3 regions of the Cellulosimicrobium sp. JZ28 genome follow, and region 2 is predicted to be linked to each of the others. Evidence: predicted binding sites of a transcription regulator. Region 2 holds the regulator's gene; each other region holds the start of a gene.
What was found. The regulator Rex, encoded in region 2, represses fermentation and respiration genes when NADH is low (regulators of the CRP and FNR family bind a similar motif). The targets are predictions, from matches to a motif close to CTTGTGAANNNNTTCACAAG.
Positions count from the first base shown of each region.

Region 1: pflB (formate C-acetyltransferase) is a predicted target of Rex. The motif match lies at 2,157-2,176, and genes of this name have one in related genera.
Region 3: mqo (malate dehydrogenase (quinone)) is a predicted target of Rex. The motif match lies at 3,431-3,450, and genes of this name have one in related genera.

Region 1 is NZ_CP017660.1:1,559,210-1,564,022, reverse strand. Features, by position in the region: gene pflB (formate C-acetyltransferase) at 1-1,907, opposite strand, end outside; gene BJP59_RS07140 (carboxylate-amine ligase) at 2,286-3,383, shown strand; gene dxs (1-deoxy-D-xylulose-5-phosphate synthase) at 3,473-4,813, opposite strand, start outside.
Region 2 is NZ_CP017660.1:571,994-576,806, reverse strand. Features, by position in the region: gene BJP59_RS02565 (histidine phosphatase family protein) at 1-33, opposite strand, end outside; gene BJP59_RS02560 (MarR family winged helix-turn-helix transcriptional regulator) at 105-632, opposite strand; gene BJP59_RS02555 (YceI family protein) at 796-1,347, shown strand; gene BJP59_RS02550 (redox-sensing transcriptional repressor Rex) at 1,468-2,142, opposite strand; gene BJP59_RS02545 (glutaredoxin family protein) at 2,199-2,489, opposite strand; gene BJP59_RS02540 (HAD family hydrolase) at 2,539-3,411, shown strand; gene BJP59_RS02535 (30S ribosomal protein bS22) at 3,506-3,604, opposite strand; gene BJP59_RS02530 (acetoin utilization protein AcuC) at 3,790-4,813, opposite strand, start outside.
Region 3 is NZ_CP017660.1:2,341,973-2,346,785, reverse strand. Features, by position in the region: gene BJP59_RS10735 (fatty acid desaturase family protein) at 1-153, opposite strand, end outside; gene BJP59_RS10730 (helix-turn-helix domain-containing protein) at 307-1,260, opposite strand; gene BJP59_RS10725 (hypothetical protein) at 1,351-1,773, shown strand; gene mqo (malate dehydrogenase (quinone)) at 1,896-3,416, opposite strand; gene BJP59_RS10715 (maleylpyruvate isomerase family mycothiol-dependent enzyme) at 3,710-4,642, opposite strand; gene BJP59_RS10710 (pyridoxine/pyridoxamine 5'-phosphate oxidase) at 4,633-4,813, opposite strand, start outside.

The sequences.
Region 1 (4,813 bases), 990 kb from region 2:
GTGTTGCCCGTCGCCTTCCCGTACACGACGTTCGACGTGATCGTCAGGACCGACTGCGTGGGCACCGCGTCACGGTACGTCGGGTGCGTGCGGACCTTCGCCATGAACCGCTCGACGAGGTCGACGGCGATCGCGTCGGCCCGGTCGTCGTCGTTGCCGAACGTCGGGTACTCGCCCTCGGTGACGTAGTCGACGACGAGGCCGCGCTCGTCGCGGACGACGGAGACCTTCGCGTGCTTGATCGCCGACAGCGAGTCCGCCGCGACGGACAGGCCCGCGATGCCGCACGCCATGGTCCGCAGCACGTCCTTGTCGTGCAGCGCCATCTCGATGCGCTCGTACGCGTACTTGTCGTGCGACCAGTGGATGCAGTTGAGCGCCTCGACGTACGTCGCGGCCAGCCAGTCCATCGTCGCGTCGAACTTCGCCATGACGTCGTCGAAGTCGAGCACGTCGCCCTCGACGGGCGCCGCCACGGGCGAGACCTGCTTGCCGGAGATCTCGTCGCGGCCGCCGTTGATCGCGTAGAGCAGCGTCTTGGCGAGGTTCACGCGAGCGCCGAAGAACTGCATCTGCTTGCCGACCCGCATCGGGGACACGCAGCACGCGATCGCCGCGTCGTCGCCCCAGTGCTGGCGGATGAGCTCGTCCGACTCGTACTGCACGGCCGAGGTGTCGATCGAGACCTGCGCGCAGTAGTCCTTGAAGCCCTGCGGCAGGTCCGGGCTCCAGAAGACCGTCATGTTCGGCTCGGGGGCCGGCCCGAGGTTGTAGAGCGTCTGGAGGAACCGGAACGAGTTCTTCGTGACGAGCGGGCGCCCGTCCTCGCCCATGCCGCCGATCGTCTCGGTGACCCACGTCGGGTCGCCGGAGAACAGGGCGTCGTACTCGGGCGTGCGCAGGAACCGCACGATGCGGAGCTTGATGACGAAGTCGTCGATGATCTCCTGCGCCTCGGACTCCGTGATGCGGCCGGCCTCGAGGTCGCGGTCGATGAACACGTCTAGGAACGTCGACGTGCGGCCGAGGGACATCGCGGCGCCGTTCTGCTCCTTCACCGCGGCGAGGTAGGCGAAGTAGAGCCACTGCACGGCCTCGCGGGCCGTCGTCGCCGGGCCGGAGATGTCGTAGCCGTACGAGGCCGCCATCTCCTTGAGCTCGCCCAGCGCGCGGATCTGCTCCGCGTGCTCCTCGCGCTCGCGCACGACCTTCTCGCTGAAGGGCTGCGTGTCGAGACCGAGCTTGTCGAGCTTCTTCGCGGCGATCAGCGCGTCGACGCCGTAGAGCGCGACGCGGCGGTAGTCGCCGATGATCCGGCCGCGGCCGTAGGCGTCGGGCAGGCCCGTGATGATGTGCGAGCTGCGGGCCGCGCGCACGTTCGGCGGGTAGACGTCGAACACGCCCTGGTTGTGCGTCTTGCGGTACTCGGTGAAGACCTTCCGCAGGGTCTCGTCGACCTCGTAGCCGTACGTCTCCAGCGCGCCCTCGACCATGCGCCAGCCGCCGTTCGGCATGATCGCGCGCTTCAGCGGGGCGTCGGTCTGCAGACCGACGATCACCTCGTGCGCCTTGTCGATGTAGCCCGGCGCGTGCGCCGTGATGCCGGCGGGCGTGTGGGTGTCCACGTCGTAGATCCCCATCTCCCGCTCCTCCGGGAACATGGCGGACAGCGTGCTCCAGATGCCCGTCGTGCGCTCCGTGGGGCCGGCGAGGAACGACGCGTCGCCCGTGTACGGGCGGTAGTTGCGCTGGATGAAGTCACGCACGTCGACCGTGTCGCGCCACGGGCCGTCGGTGAAGCCCTCCCACGCAGGGACGTGCGCGGTGTCGCGCTGCGGGTCGACGGCGCCCGCCCCCGTCGCGCGGCCGCCGCTCGTCGTGCCGGTTGCCTCGGAAACGCTGGTCATCTGGACCTCCCTCGTGCCTGACGCGCGGGTCCGCGCGCCGGCCGGACCCGCCGGCCTCGCGAGGTCCCGGGTGGGGCCCTCGGCCGAGGTTCCGACGGGCTCCTTCGCCACCTCCAGGCTAGGTTCCCGGAGCCCGCCGCGGAGGCGTTCGGGACCGCCTGGGGACCTAGGTCCCGAGGCGGGCGGGACCCGGCAGGAACGGCAGGATTCCGGGGTTCCTCGCCCCCGCGACACCCCTGCCGAGGAGGTCTTGTGATGACCTTCACAAGCCCTCCGGCCCTCCCCCTGGGGACCCCGCGCCGCCGTCGTGACGCACGACACGGGCGCGCGTCACACGCTCGCCGGACGTGCCGCGCGCATCCGTGTGAGACTGCCCGGGTGAAACGCACCGTAGGGGTCGAGGAAGAGTTCCTGCTCGTCGGCGACGACGGGCAGCCCGTCGCCCGCGCGGCCGAGGCCCTCGAGGCCTCCGGCACGGACGACAAGGGCGGGGGCACCGGCTCGCTGGAGTCGGAGTTCATGGAGGAGCAGCTCGAGACGGCGACGCACCCGCGCCGCGAGATCGACGAGCTCGCGACCGAGATCCGCGAGGGCCGGCGTCGCGCCCAGGAGGCCGCGGACCGCGTCGGGGCCCGCGTCGCCGCGCTCTCGACGTCTCCCCTGCCGTTCGAGGGCACGACCGTGTCGCGCCTGCGCTACCTCGAGGCGCGCGCCGCGTTCGGCCTCACGGCGCGCGAGCAGCTGACGAGCGGCTGTCACGTGCACGTCGCCGTCGCGGACGACACCGAGGGCGTCGCCGTGCTCGACCGGATCGGGCCGTGGCTCGCGACGCTCCTCGCGCTGAGCACGAACTCGCCCTTCTGGCAGGGCCAGGACAGCGGGTACGCGAGCTTCCGGTCGCAGGTCTGGTCGCGCTGGCCCACCTCCGGCCCGACGCGCGCGTTCGGCTCGCCCGAGGCGTACCGCGCGGCGGTCGACGGCCTCGTCGCGACCGGGACGATCCTCGACGAGAACATGGTCTACTTCGACGCCCGCCTGTCGTCGCGCTACCCCACGGTCGAGATCCGCGTCGCGGACGTGTGCCTCGACCCGGACACCGCGACGCTGCTCGCGGCGCTCGCCCGCGGTCTCGTCGAGACGGCGGCCCGCGAGTCCGCCGACGGCGCGCCCGCGCCCGAGCTGCGGCCCGAGATCCTGCGCACCGCGTCCTGGCGCGCCGGCCGTTCGGGCCTCGAGGAGGACCTCGTCTCGCCCCTCACCTGGCGCCCGGCCCCCGCGCACGACGTCGTGGGCCAGCTCGTCGCGCACGTGCGCGACGCGCTCGTCGACGCCGGGGACCTGGACGCGGTGACCGAGCTGCTCGGGCGCCTGTGGTCCGGGGGCAACGGCGCCGCCCGGCAGCGCGCGTGGCACGCGGCGTCCGGCGGCGACCTGCGCGCCGTCGTCGAGCACGCGGTCGAGGTCACCCACTCCTGACCGACGCGACGGCCCGCGGCGCACCTGCGCCGCGGGCCGTCCTCGTGTCCGGGGCCGCGTACCCGGGGCCGGGTGCGCGGCAGGGGTCGTCAGCCGCGTGCGAGCGCCGCGAGCGCGTCCAGCACGTCGCGCGCGACGTCCGCCCCAGTGAGGCGGTACGCGGACACGACCTGATCGCGCGTGGCGTGGTCGAGGAACTGCGCCGGGAGACCGATCGGGTGCACGGGCGTGCGCACGCCCGACTCCAGCGCCCGCTGGGCCAGCAGCGCACCGACCCCGCCGTCCACGACGCCGTCCTCCACCGTCACCACGAGGTCGTGCTCCCCGGCGAGCTTGACGAGCGCGCTCGGCAGCGGGAGCACCCACGTGGGCGACGCGACCGTGACGTCGACGCCGTGCGCGGTGAGCGACTCCCCGGCGTCGAGCGCGACGCGGGCCATCGAGCCCAGGCCGACGAGCAGGACGCGGCGCGGACCACCCGGCGCCGCCGCGGCGGGGGCAGCCTCGTCGCCCGCGCCCGCAGGCACCGCGAGCAGGTCCACGCCGTCGACGGACTCGACGGCGGGCAGGGCGTCCGAGAGCGCGCCCTTCGGGTACCGCACGACCGTCGGGGCGTCGTCGACGTCCACGGCCTCGCGCAGCGCGGTCCGCAGGGTCTCCTCGTCGCGCGGCGCGGCCAGGCGCAGGCCCGGCACGATGCGCAGCATCGCCATGTCCCACATGCCGTTGTGGCTCGCGCCGTCGTCGCCCGTGATGCCCGCGCGGTCGAGCACGAACGTCACGCCGGCCTTGTGCAGCGCGACGTCCATGAGCACCTGGTCGAACGCGCGGTTGAGGAACGTCGCGTACACCGCGACCACCGGGTGCAGCCCGGCGAACGCCATGCCGGCCGCCGACGTCGCGGCGTGCTGCTCCGCGATCCCGACGTCGAACGTGCGCTCGGGGAACGCCTGCGAGAACGGCTTGAGACCGACCGGCTCGAGCATCGCCGCGGTGATCGCGACGACGTCGGACCGCCGGCGCCCGATCTGGACGATCTCGTCGGCGAAGACGCTCGTCCAGCCGAAGCGCGAGGGCGCGACCGGGAGCCCGGTCTCCGGGTGGATCTTGCCCACGGCGTGGAAGCGGTCGGCGACGTCCTGCTCGGCGGGCGTGTAGCCGCGGCCCTTCTCGGTGAGCGCGTGCACGATCACGGGCGCGCCGTACGCCTTCGCGCGGCGCAGCGCGTGCTCCATGGCCTCGACGTCGTGGCCGTCGACCGGCCCGACGTACTTGATGCCGAGGTCCTCGAACATGCCCTGGGGCGCGACGACGTCCTTGAGGCCCTTCTTCAGGCCGTGCAGCCACTCGTACGCGAACCGCCCGGGCGCCCCGGACCGGTTGAGGGTGCGCTTGCCCCACTGCAGGAAGCTCTCGTAGCCGTGCGTGGT
Region 2 (4,813 bases):
GTGGCGCAGGAGGTGGACGATGGTGGAGACCATGCCCACCAGTGTCCCGCACTCGGGGCGAGCGCACGCCACCGCGGGTCGGCGCGACGGGCCGGGACGGGTGGTCAGGCGTCGCGGTCGGCCTTGCACGCCTCCGCGACGGCCGCCATCGCCTCGCCCAGCGCCCGGAACTGCTCCGGCGTGAGCACGTCGACCAGGTACCGGCGCACGGCCGCGACGTGGGCGGGCGCCGACGCGACGAGCACGCGGTAGCCCTCGCTCGTCATCGCGCAGTTCACGCCGCGGCGGTCGCCCGAGCTCGCGGAGCGCCGGACCAGGCCGCGCGCCTCCATGCGCGCGACGGTGTGCGTCACGCGGCTGCGCGAGCGGGCGAGCCCGTCCGCGAGCGCCGACATGCGCAGGGTGTGGTCGGGGCTCTCGGAGAGGCGCACGAGCAGCTCGTACTCGTTGAGCGACACCTCGGACCGTTCCTCGTGGTCCCGGCCGAGCGCCTCGATGAAGCGCACGGTCCCGTCGAGGTACGCGCGCCACAGGCGCTGCTGCTCCGCGTCGAGCCAGCGCGGCTCGACGGCGGGGACTGCGGGGGTGCGGACGGTGCTCGCCGTCGGGGTGTCGACGTCGTTGCGGGTCATGGGTCCTCGGCGGTGCGGGAGGGGCTGGGGGCGTGGGGGCGTCGGAACATTGTTCCACTCCACGGGAATAGACGGACCGAGGGGTGCTGTTGATACGCTCGTTCCGAAGTTGAACGTTCAACCACTTGGTCCGCCAGGACCCCGACCACCCGCAGGAGCACCCATGGCCTCGTCGCTGCCCGCCGGCCTCACCGCCGGTACCTACGCCCTCGACGCGTCGCACTCGCAGGCGTCGTTCACCGTCCGCCACGCCGGGATCTCGAAGGTCCGCGGCACCCTCGCGATCACCGACGGCACGATCACCGTCGGCGACGACCTCGAGTCGACGTCCGTGACCGCCCAGCTCGACGCCGCGTCCGTGAGCACGGGCGACGAGAACCGCGACAACCACCTGCGCAGCGCCGACTTCTGGGACGCGGAGAACAAGCCGACGTGGACGTTCACGTCGACGCGCATCACGGGCGACGGCGACGACTACGTCGTGGCCGGCGACCTGACGATCAACGGCGTCACCAAGCCGGTCGAGCTCGAGACGGAGTTCGCGGGCACCGCGACCGACCCGTTCGGCAACCCGCGCGCCGGCTTCGAGGCGACCACCGAGATCTCGCGCAAGGAGTTCGGCCTCACCTGGAACGCCGCGCTCGAGACCGGCGGCGTGCTCGTCGGCGACAAGATCAAGATCGCGCTCGACGTCTCGGCCATCAAGCAGGCCTGACCGTCGTCCCGGGCACGTCCCGGGCGAGACCGGCGCCCTCCGGCAGGGGTGCCGCCCCGAGGGGCCGCGTGCACCGGCACGCGGCCCTTCGTCGTCCCCGGGTCCGGGCGCCGGGGCCGCTCAGCGCTCCTGCGACGCCGCGAGGGCGCGGGCCTGCGAGTGGAACGCGAGGATCTGCAGCTCGCTGCCCACGTCGACGCCGCGCACGTCGACGTCCGCCGGGACCTGGAGCGCGCGCGGCGCGAAGTTGAGGATCTCGCGCACCCCCGCCGCGACCACGCGGTCCGCGACCGCCTGGGCGTGCGCCGCAGGCGTCGCGAGGACGACGATCGACACCTTCTCGCGCTCCACGACCTCCTCGAGCGCGTCGACGTGCTCGACGACGAGGCCCGCGGCCCGCGTCCCGACGACGTCCGGCGACGCGTCGAGGAGCGCCGCCACGTGGAAGCCGCGCTGCTCGTAGCCCGAGTAGTTCGCGAGCGCGTGCCCCAGGTTGCCGATCCCGACGATCGCGATGCGGTGCTCGTCGACGAGGCCCAGGGCCTCGGTGATGTACTGCGCCAGCGAGTCGACGTCGTAGCCCACGCCGCGCGTGCCGAACGAGCCGAGGAACGACAGGTCCTTGCGCAGCTGGGCCGGGCCCACGCCGGACAGCTCCGCGAGCTCGACCGACGACGTCGTCCCGACGCCCCGCGCCACGAGGTCCCGCAGCGCGCGCAGGTAGGACGGGAGCCGCGCCACCGTCGCGCTCGGGATCCCCGGCGCCGTCACCTCACCGACTACCTGCTCAGCCACCGTCACTCCGTCGTCCAGGGACCGTCCTCGTCGACGGTCACGCTCCACGGGAGGAATCATCCCAGGTCCGCGCGCGGCGCCGAAATCCGGGCCACCGCACGCGCCAGCCGGCGCGCGTCCACGCGCCAGAACCCCTGCTGCACCCCGCCGACCGTGACGACCGGCACGTACTCGCCGTACTGCTCGCGCAGCGCCGGGTCCGTGCCCGGCGCGTCCAGGTCGACCTCCGCCCACGCGACGCCCGCGTCGGCGCACACGGCCTCGACGACCGTCCGCGCGTCGTCGCACAGGTGGCAGCCCGCGCGACCGAACAGCAGGACGGGGGCGGGGGCGTCGGAGGTGCTCACGCCTCCCAGGGTACGAGGCCCCGGCAGCCCGACCGCCTAGAGTGGAGGCATGGCGACGTCTCCCGGCCCGGGCCCCGACCCGACCTCCCGGCCGACGCTCCCCGAGGAGGCGCCCGCGCGCGCTCCCGGGCCGCCGCACCGCACCGCCGCGTTCTTCGACGTCGACAACACGATCATCCGCGGCGCCTCGTCGTTCCACCTCGCGCGTGCCCTGTACCAGCGCGAGTTCTTCTCGACGCTCGACATCGTGCGCTTCGCCGTGCACCAGGCCCGGTACCTCGTGTTCGGCGAGAACAAGCAGCAGATCGACCGCATCCGATCGCGCGCGCTCGCGCTCATCGCCGGGCGCTCCGTCGCCGAGGTCACCGCGATCGGCGAGGAGGTCTACGACACCGTCCTGTCGCTGCGCATCTACCCCGGCACGCGCCGCCTGCTCGACGAGCACCTCGCCGCCGGGCACCAGGTGTGGCTCGTCTCCGCGACCCCCGTCGAGATCGGCGAGCTCATCGCGCGCCGGCTCGGGACGACGGGCGCGCTCGGCACCGTCGCCGAGCACGCGGACGGCTTCTACACGGGACGGCTCGTCGGCGACATGATGCACGGCCGCGCGAAGGCCGCCGGGGTGCGGGCGCTCGCCGAGCGCGAGGACATCGATCTCGAGGCGTCGTACGCGTACGGCGACTCGCTCAACGACGTCACGATGATGGAGGCCGTGGGGCACCCGTGCCCCATCAACCCCGACGCCCGGCTGCGCCGCCACGCGCAGGACGTCGGCTGGCCCATCCGCGAGTTCCGCGGGCGGCGGCGCCGCGTCGCCCGCAGCAGCGTCCGCACCGCGAGCTGGGCCGGCGCCGCCTGGGCCGCGGCGCTCGTCCTGCGCTCGGTGCGCCGCGCCGTCGACCGGCGCATCGCCCGCCTCTGACCCCGCCCGAGCCGCGCCCGGAGACGCGTCGAGCCCGGTCCCTCGGGAGGGGCCGGGCTCGACGACGGGTCGGCGCGTCAGGACGCGCGCGACGTCACTTCTTGTTGCGACGCTGGTGACGCGTCTTGCGAAGCAGCTTGCGGTGCTTCTTCTTGGCCATGCGCTTGCGGCGCTTCTTGATGACGGAGCCCATACGGTCCTCGCAATGCTCGAGCGGCGTGTCGGTCGGCGACCGGTCGACCGGCCGCGGGTGGTCCACGGTTGATCGGGGCCCCGGCGACCACGAGGGCGCCGCAAGCCGACCAACACGAGAGAAATCCGCCCCCTAGCCTACCCGCTCGCGCCCGTGCCCCGGTACGCGACCGGTCGCGGGGCGTCTCAGTCGAAGTGCGCGTCGAGGCCCAGCAGCGGGAAGACGGCCCGGCGCGTGGCCGCGACGGCGCGGTCGACGTCGTCGTCCGGGTCGTACCCGCTGCTCCACCGCCGGACCTCGACCTCGGGCCCGAACGCGAGCGGCGCGTCGAACCCGGCGACCTCCGCGACGCGCTCGCGCCACTCCGCGGGCAGGGGCACGCCCGCGGTGACGGGCCGGTGCACGACCTCCCCCACGACGGCCGACCACACGAGCGGCACGACGCGCGCGATCGCGTACCCGCCCCCGCCGAGCGCGAGCCACCGCCCGTCGGTCAGCTCGTGCGCGAGCCCGTGCATCCAGGTGGTGGCCGTGCGCTGTGCGTCGACGGACACGTCGAGGTCGGACAACGGGTCCTCGCCGTGCGCGTCGCACCCGTGCTGGGTGACGAGCACCTCGGGGCGGAACGCGCGCAGCACGGGCGGCACGACGGCGTCGACCGCGCGCAGCCAGCGGGCGCCGTCGGTGCGGCGCGGGAGCGCGACGTTGACCGCCGTGCCCTCGGCGCCGGGGCCCCCGAGGTCGGTCGGGTGGCCCGTCCCGGGGAAGAGCGTCGCTCCGCTCTGGTGGACGGAGACGGTGAGGACGCGCGGGTCGTCCCAGAACGCCTCCTCGACGCCGTCGCCGTGGTGGGCGTCGAGGTCGACGTACGCGACGCGCTCGACGCCGTCGTCGAGCAGGCGCCGGATCGCGACGGCCGCGTCGTTGTAGACGCAGAAGCCCGACGCCGCGCCCGCCTTCGCGTGGTGCATGCCGCCCGCGACGTTCACCGCGTGCCGGGTGCGGCCCGCCGCGATCTCGCCCGCCGCCTCGTACGAGCCCGCGACGATCCGCGCGGCGGCCTCGTGCATCCCTCGGAAGACCGGGTCGTCCTCGGTGCCGAGGCCGCGGGCCGGGTCGGGCGTGCCGTGCTCGGACGCCGCGCGCACCGCCGCGACGTAGGCGGGCTCGTGCACGAGCTCGAGCACGTCGTCGGGCGCGGGCTCGGGC
Region 3 (4,813 bases), 1.8 Mb from region 2:
GAGGGTCCACAGGTAGTAGGCGTGCGTGCGGTGGAGCAGGCCCGCGTCGCGCACCGTGCGCGACAGTGCGCTGTAGGTGCTGGTGACGGCACCGGGCTCATCGGTCCGAGGGCGGGTGGCCCGGAAGCCCGGGCGCACTGCGGCAGAGGTCATGTGTCCTCGCAGGGGTGTCGGTGTCGACTTCCCAGCCGCGGAGGTGAGCAGGTGCTCGTCGTGCAGATGACCCCACCCTACGGGACCGTAGGTTGCGCGCGCGAGGGGGCCGGGTGAAGGAGTCGCGAAGGAGCGACACCTCCTCCGAAGGGGTCAGGCGGCGAACCGGAAGGTCTGGCGGTACTCCGTCGGCGTGATCCCGACCGCCCGCCGGAAGTGGTGGCGCAGGAGCGCGGCCGACCCGAAACCGCTGCGCCGCGCGACCTCCTCCAGGTCCAGCGAGGACTCCTCGAGCAGCGACTGCGCGTGCGCGACGCGTTGCGACGTCAGCCACGCGAGCGGGGTCGTGCCGGTCTGCGCGACGAACGCGCGCGCGAACGTGCGCTCGGACGTGTGGGCCCGGCGGGCGAGGTCGCGCACGGTGAGCGGCTCGTCGAGGTGGTCGGTCATCCACTCCAGCAGCTCCCCGAACGAGTCCTCCTCGCACTCGGGCACCGGGCGCTCGATGAACTGGCGCTGCCCGCCGTCGCGCTGGGGCGGCACGACCATGCGCCGGGCGATCGTGTTCGCCACCCGCGCCCCGAGCTCGCGGCGCACGAGGTGCAGGCACGCGTCGATCCCCGCCGCCGTGCCGGCGCTCGTGATGAGGTTGCCGTCGTCGACGAAGAGCACGTCGGGGTCGATGTCGAGGCTCGGGTAACGACGGCGCAGCTCGTCGGCGTGCATCCAGTGCGTCGTCACCCGCCGTCCCTCGATGACGCCCGCGGCCGCGAGCACGAACACGCCCGAGCACACGCTGAGCAGCAGGGCGCCGCGGTCGGACGCGCGGCGGACGGCGTCGAGCACCTCGGGCGGGTAGTCGGTCCCGATGCGGATCGCCGGCACGACGACGAGGTCCGCGTCGTCCGTCGCGGAGAGGTCGTGGTCGGGCACGACGTGGGCGCCCACCGACGTGCGGACGGCACGGCCCGCGACCGGGCCGCACACGCGGAAGTCGAACGACGGGACGCCGTCGTCGCTGCGGTCGAGGCCGAAGACCTCGCACACGACGCCGAACTCGAACGGGGCCAGGCCGTCGCACACGACGGCCGCGACGGATCGCACCATGCTGGGCACGCTACGCCGCTGGCAGGATCTTGTCGAGAGGTGTCAGTGCTGCCACTCGTGGCGCGGGTCGCGCGCCGGGAGGGTGGAGCCATGGACATCTTCTGGGGTGTGGTGGCTCTTCTCCTCGTCGTCGGCCCGACGGTCGCGGCCCTCGCGGTCCGCCGCGAGGACCCGGCCCGTCCGTGGTTCCCCGCCGGGTCCGACGGCGCGTGGCCCGGCGGCGCCGCGTGGGACGCGCGCGGGGACCGGTCGGTGCACGGCGAGCGGTGGGACCGTGACGCGCAGCGCCTGGACGCCGACCTGCGCGCCGCGGCGTCGCGACCGGCTGAGCCGGCCGCCGTCGTCGACCCGCACGAGGTCGCGGCCGAGCTCGTGCTGCGGCGCGTCGTGCCGAACCCGGCCGTGCGCGACGGCGTGCGCGCCGCTCCTGCCGTGCCGGGCGGGCGCCCCGGGGCGAACGCGCCCGTCGCGCCGCGGCGGCCGGGGACCCGGGGCACGCCGCTCGCGCACTGAGCCCTCGCGTGCGGAGCCGCCCGGCCACGCGCCGCTCGACCGCGTGCGGCGTCTCCGGACGCACGAACGGCCCGGACCTCGTGGAGGTCCGGGCCGTTCGCGGGGGAGCGGTGTCGCTCGGGTCAGGCGCGCGAGCCGACCGCGTCGACGTCCGCGTCGCCCGTGAGCTGGTCGAGGCCCTCGAGCTCGTGCGCCTCCCACGGGGCGTGGCCGAGGCTCGGGATCATCGTCGCGAGCTCCGGGCGCCACTTGGTGAAGCGGGCGGGGAAGCAGCGCTCGAGCAGGTCGATCATCGCGGGAACGGCCGTCGAGGCGCCCGGCGAGGCGCCGAGCAGGCCGGCGATCGAGCCGTCGGACGCCGCGATGACCTCGGTGCCGAACTCGAGGACGCCCTTGCCGTCCTTGTCCTTCTTGATCACCTGGACACGCTGGCCCGCGGTGATGGTCTCCCAGTGCTTGGGGTGCGCCGTCGGCATGAAGCCCTGGAGCGCGGTGAACTTGGTCTCCGGGCTCGCGAGGAGCTGGCCCACCAGGTACTGGGTGAGGTCGAGGTTCTTCAGGCCCGCGCCGACCATCGAGCCGAGGTTGTGCAGGCGCAGCGACGTGAAGAGCCCGAGGTACTTGCCCTTCTTGAGGTACTTGGGGCTGAACCCGGCGTAGGGGCCGAACATCAGGTACGTCTTGCCGTCGACGACGCGCGTGTCCAGGTGCGGGACCGACATGGGCGGCGAGCCGACGTCGGCCTTGCCGTAGACCTTCGCCTGGTGCTGGGCGACGAGCTCCGGGTCGTCCGTGCGGAGGAACTCACCGCTGATCGGGAAGCCGCCGTAGCCCTTCGCCTCCGGGATGCCGGCCGCCTGGAGCAGCGGGAGCGCGCCGCCGCCGGCGCCCACGAACACGAACCGGGCCTCGACGGTCGAGCGGCGCTTCGGGGCGTTCCACGAGCGGTCCTTGACCGTCAGGCGCCAGCGGCCGTCCTTCGTCTTCTTGAGGTTCTTCACCTCGTGCTCGAGGTAGAGCTGCGTGCCCTCCGAGACGAGGTAGTCGACGAGCTGCTCGGTGAGGGCGCCGAAGTCGACGTCGGTCCCGCTCGTCGCGCGCGTCGCCGCGACCGGCTCGTCGCCGTCGCGCTCGGCGACCAGGAGCGGGGCCCACTCGGCGATGACCGCCGGGTCGTCCGTGAACTCGAGCTCGCTGAACAGCGGGTGGCGGCGCAGCGTCTCGAAGCGGCGACGCAGGTAGTCGACGTTCTCCGCGCCGCGCACGAAGGTCATGTGGGGGGTGCGGGAGATGAAGCTCGCGGGCTGCGGCAGCGCGCCCGTCGTGAGCAGGTGGTGCCAGAACTCGCGCGACACCTCGAACTGCTCGTTGATCTTCACCGCCTTGGTGATGTCGATCGAGCCGTCCGGCTTCTCCGGCGTGTAGTTCAGCTCGCACAGGGCGGCGTGACCCGTCCCGGCGTTGTTCCACGGGTTCGACGACTCCTGCGCCACGGCGTCCAGGCGCTCGTAGATGCGCACCGTCCAGGTGGGCTCCAAGACCTTCAGGAGTGCCCCGAGCGTGGCGCTCATGATGCCACCGCCGATGAGGGCTACGTCGATCTGGTCTGCGCTGCTTGCGGGGTTGCTCGCTCGACTCGACACATGTCGATCCTACGCTTGTGAAAGAGTGCACTAACTGTGCGGTGCGTCACGGGCGTGCGTCACACTTTCGCGGGACCTCGGTCCCGAGCCGGGCAGGTCGGACGTCGCGTACCGCGCGATCCGGCCGCGTTCGCCCGGGTCGCACCACGATCTCGCGAGGGAGAGCACGGATCCCGAGCCGTCCTCCTGCGAGGTAGAGCCGTGGTCTCGCGAGGTAGAGCCGTGGTCCGCGTGCACGAGCCGACCACGCCTCTACCTGGCGGACCTGGGCTCTACCTGGGCCGACCGGGGCTCTACCTCGCGGGGGTGGGGTTCTCCTGCGGCGGGGAGTACGGGGACGGCCAGGGGCCGATCTCGGGGAGGCTCACGGGCTCGGCCGCGAGGCGGGCGGTGGGCTCGGTGCCGGGGGTGCGGCCCGCGAGCCAGGCGGCGACGTCGGTGAGGCGGCCGTGGACGACGACGGCGCCCCGGCCGGGCGCGGACGCGGGCGCAGGCGAGGCCGCGGCCCCGGACGTGGGCTCGGCTTCGGACGCGGGCTCAGGTCCGGCAGCGACGCGGAGGCCGCCCGGTCCGACGCGAAGGGCGCCCGGTCCGACGCGGAGAGCGCCCGGTCCGACGTGGACGCCGCCGGGGACCACGACGAGGTCTCCTGGTGCCCCGTCGAGCGCGACCACGACGTCGTCCGCGAGCCGGACCCCGAGGAAGTCGAGGAGGTGCAGCCCGAGCGCGGGAGGCCAGGAGTCGAGGCCGACGCCCGCGTCGAGGTCGACCGCGTGGATCCGCACCTCGCGCCACCAGGCCACGAGCGCGTCCGCGACCGTGCCGTCGCGGTACGTCACCGGCGCGGACCACCCGAAAGACCCGACCGCGGGCCACGCGGCGTCGAGGCGGTCGGCCAGAGCGTCGAGCGCCGCGACGTGCTGCGCGACCGAGCGCAGGGCGCCCGTCCGGATGCCGTCCTCGCGCCCGGCCGCGCCGCCGTCGTACACCTCGACGAGCTCGCCGCGCGCGGCGCGCTCGGCCTGCCGCGCCATGGCCTCGCCGATGGCGGTGACGTGCGCGAGCACGTGGCTGCGCGACCACCCGGGCAGGGCCGACGGCGCGTCGAGCCCGGCGGCGTCGAGCCCGCGCGCCGCGTCGGTCACCGCGTCGAGGGCGGCGCGCGCGTCGCGCCGGACCTCCTCGACGTCGGGCGGGGTGAGGGCGGGGGCGTCGGTCAGGGCCACAGCAGCTCCTTCGTCCAGGTGGTCGGCGCGCCGGACGCCGCGGTGTAGCGCAGGCGGGTCTGGCCCGCGCCCGACGACGCCCAGAACTCCACGCTCGTCGGCTCGAGCGCGTACGCGGTCCAGGCGTCGAGGACGAGCCCGGGCTCCGCCCGCACGCGGTCGAGGGCGGCG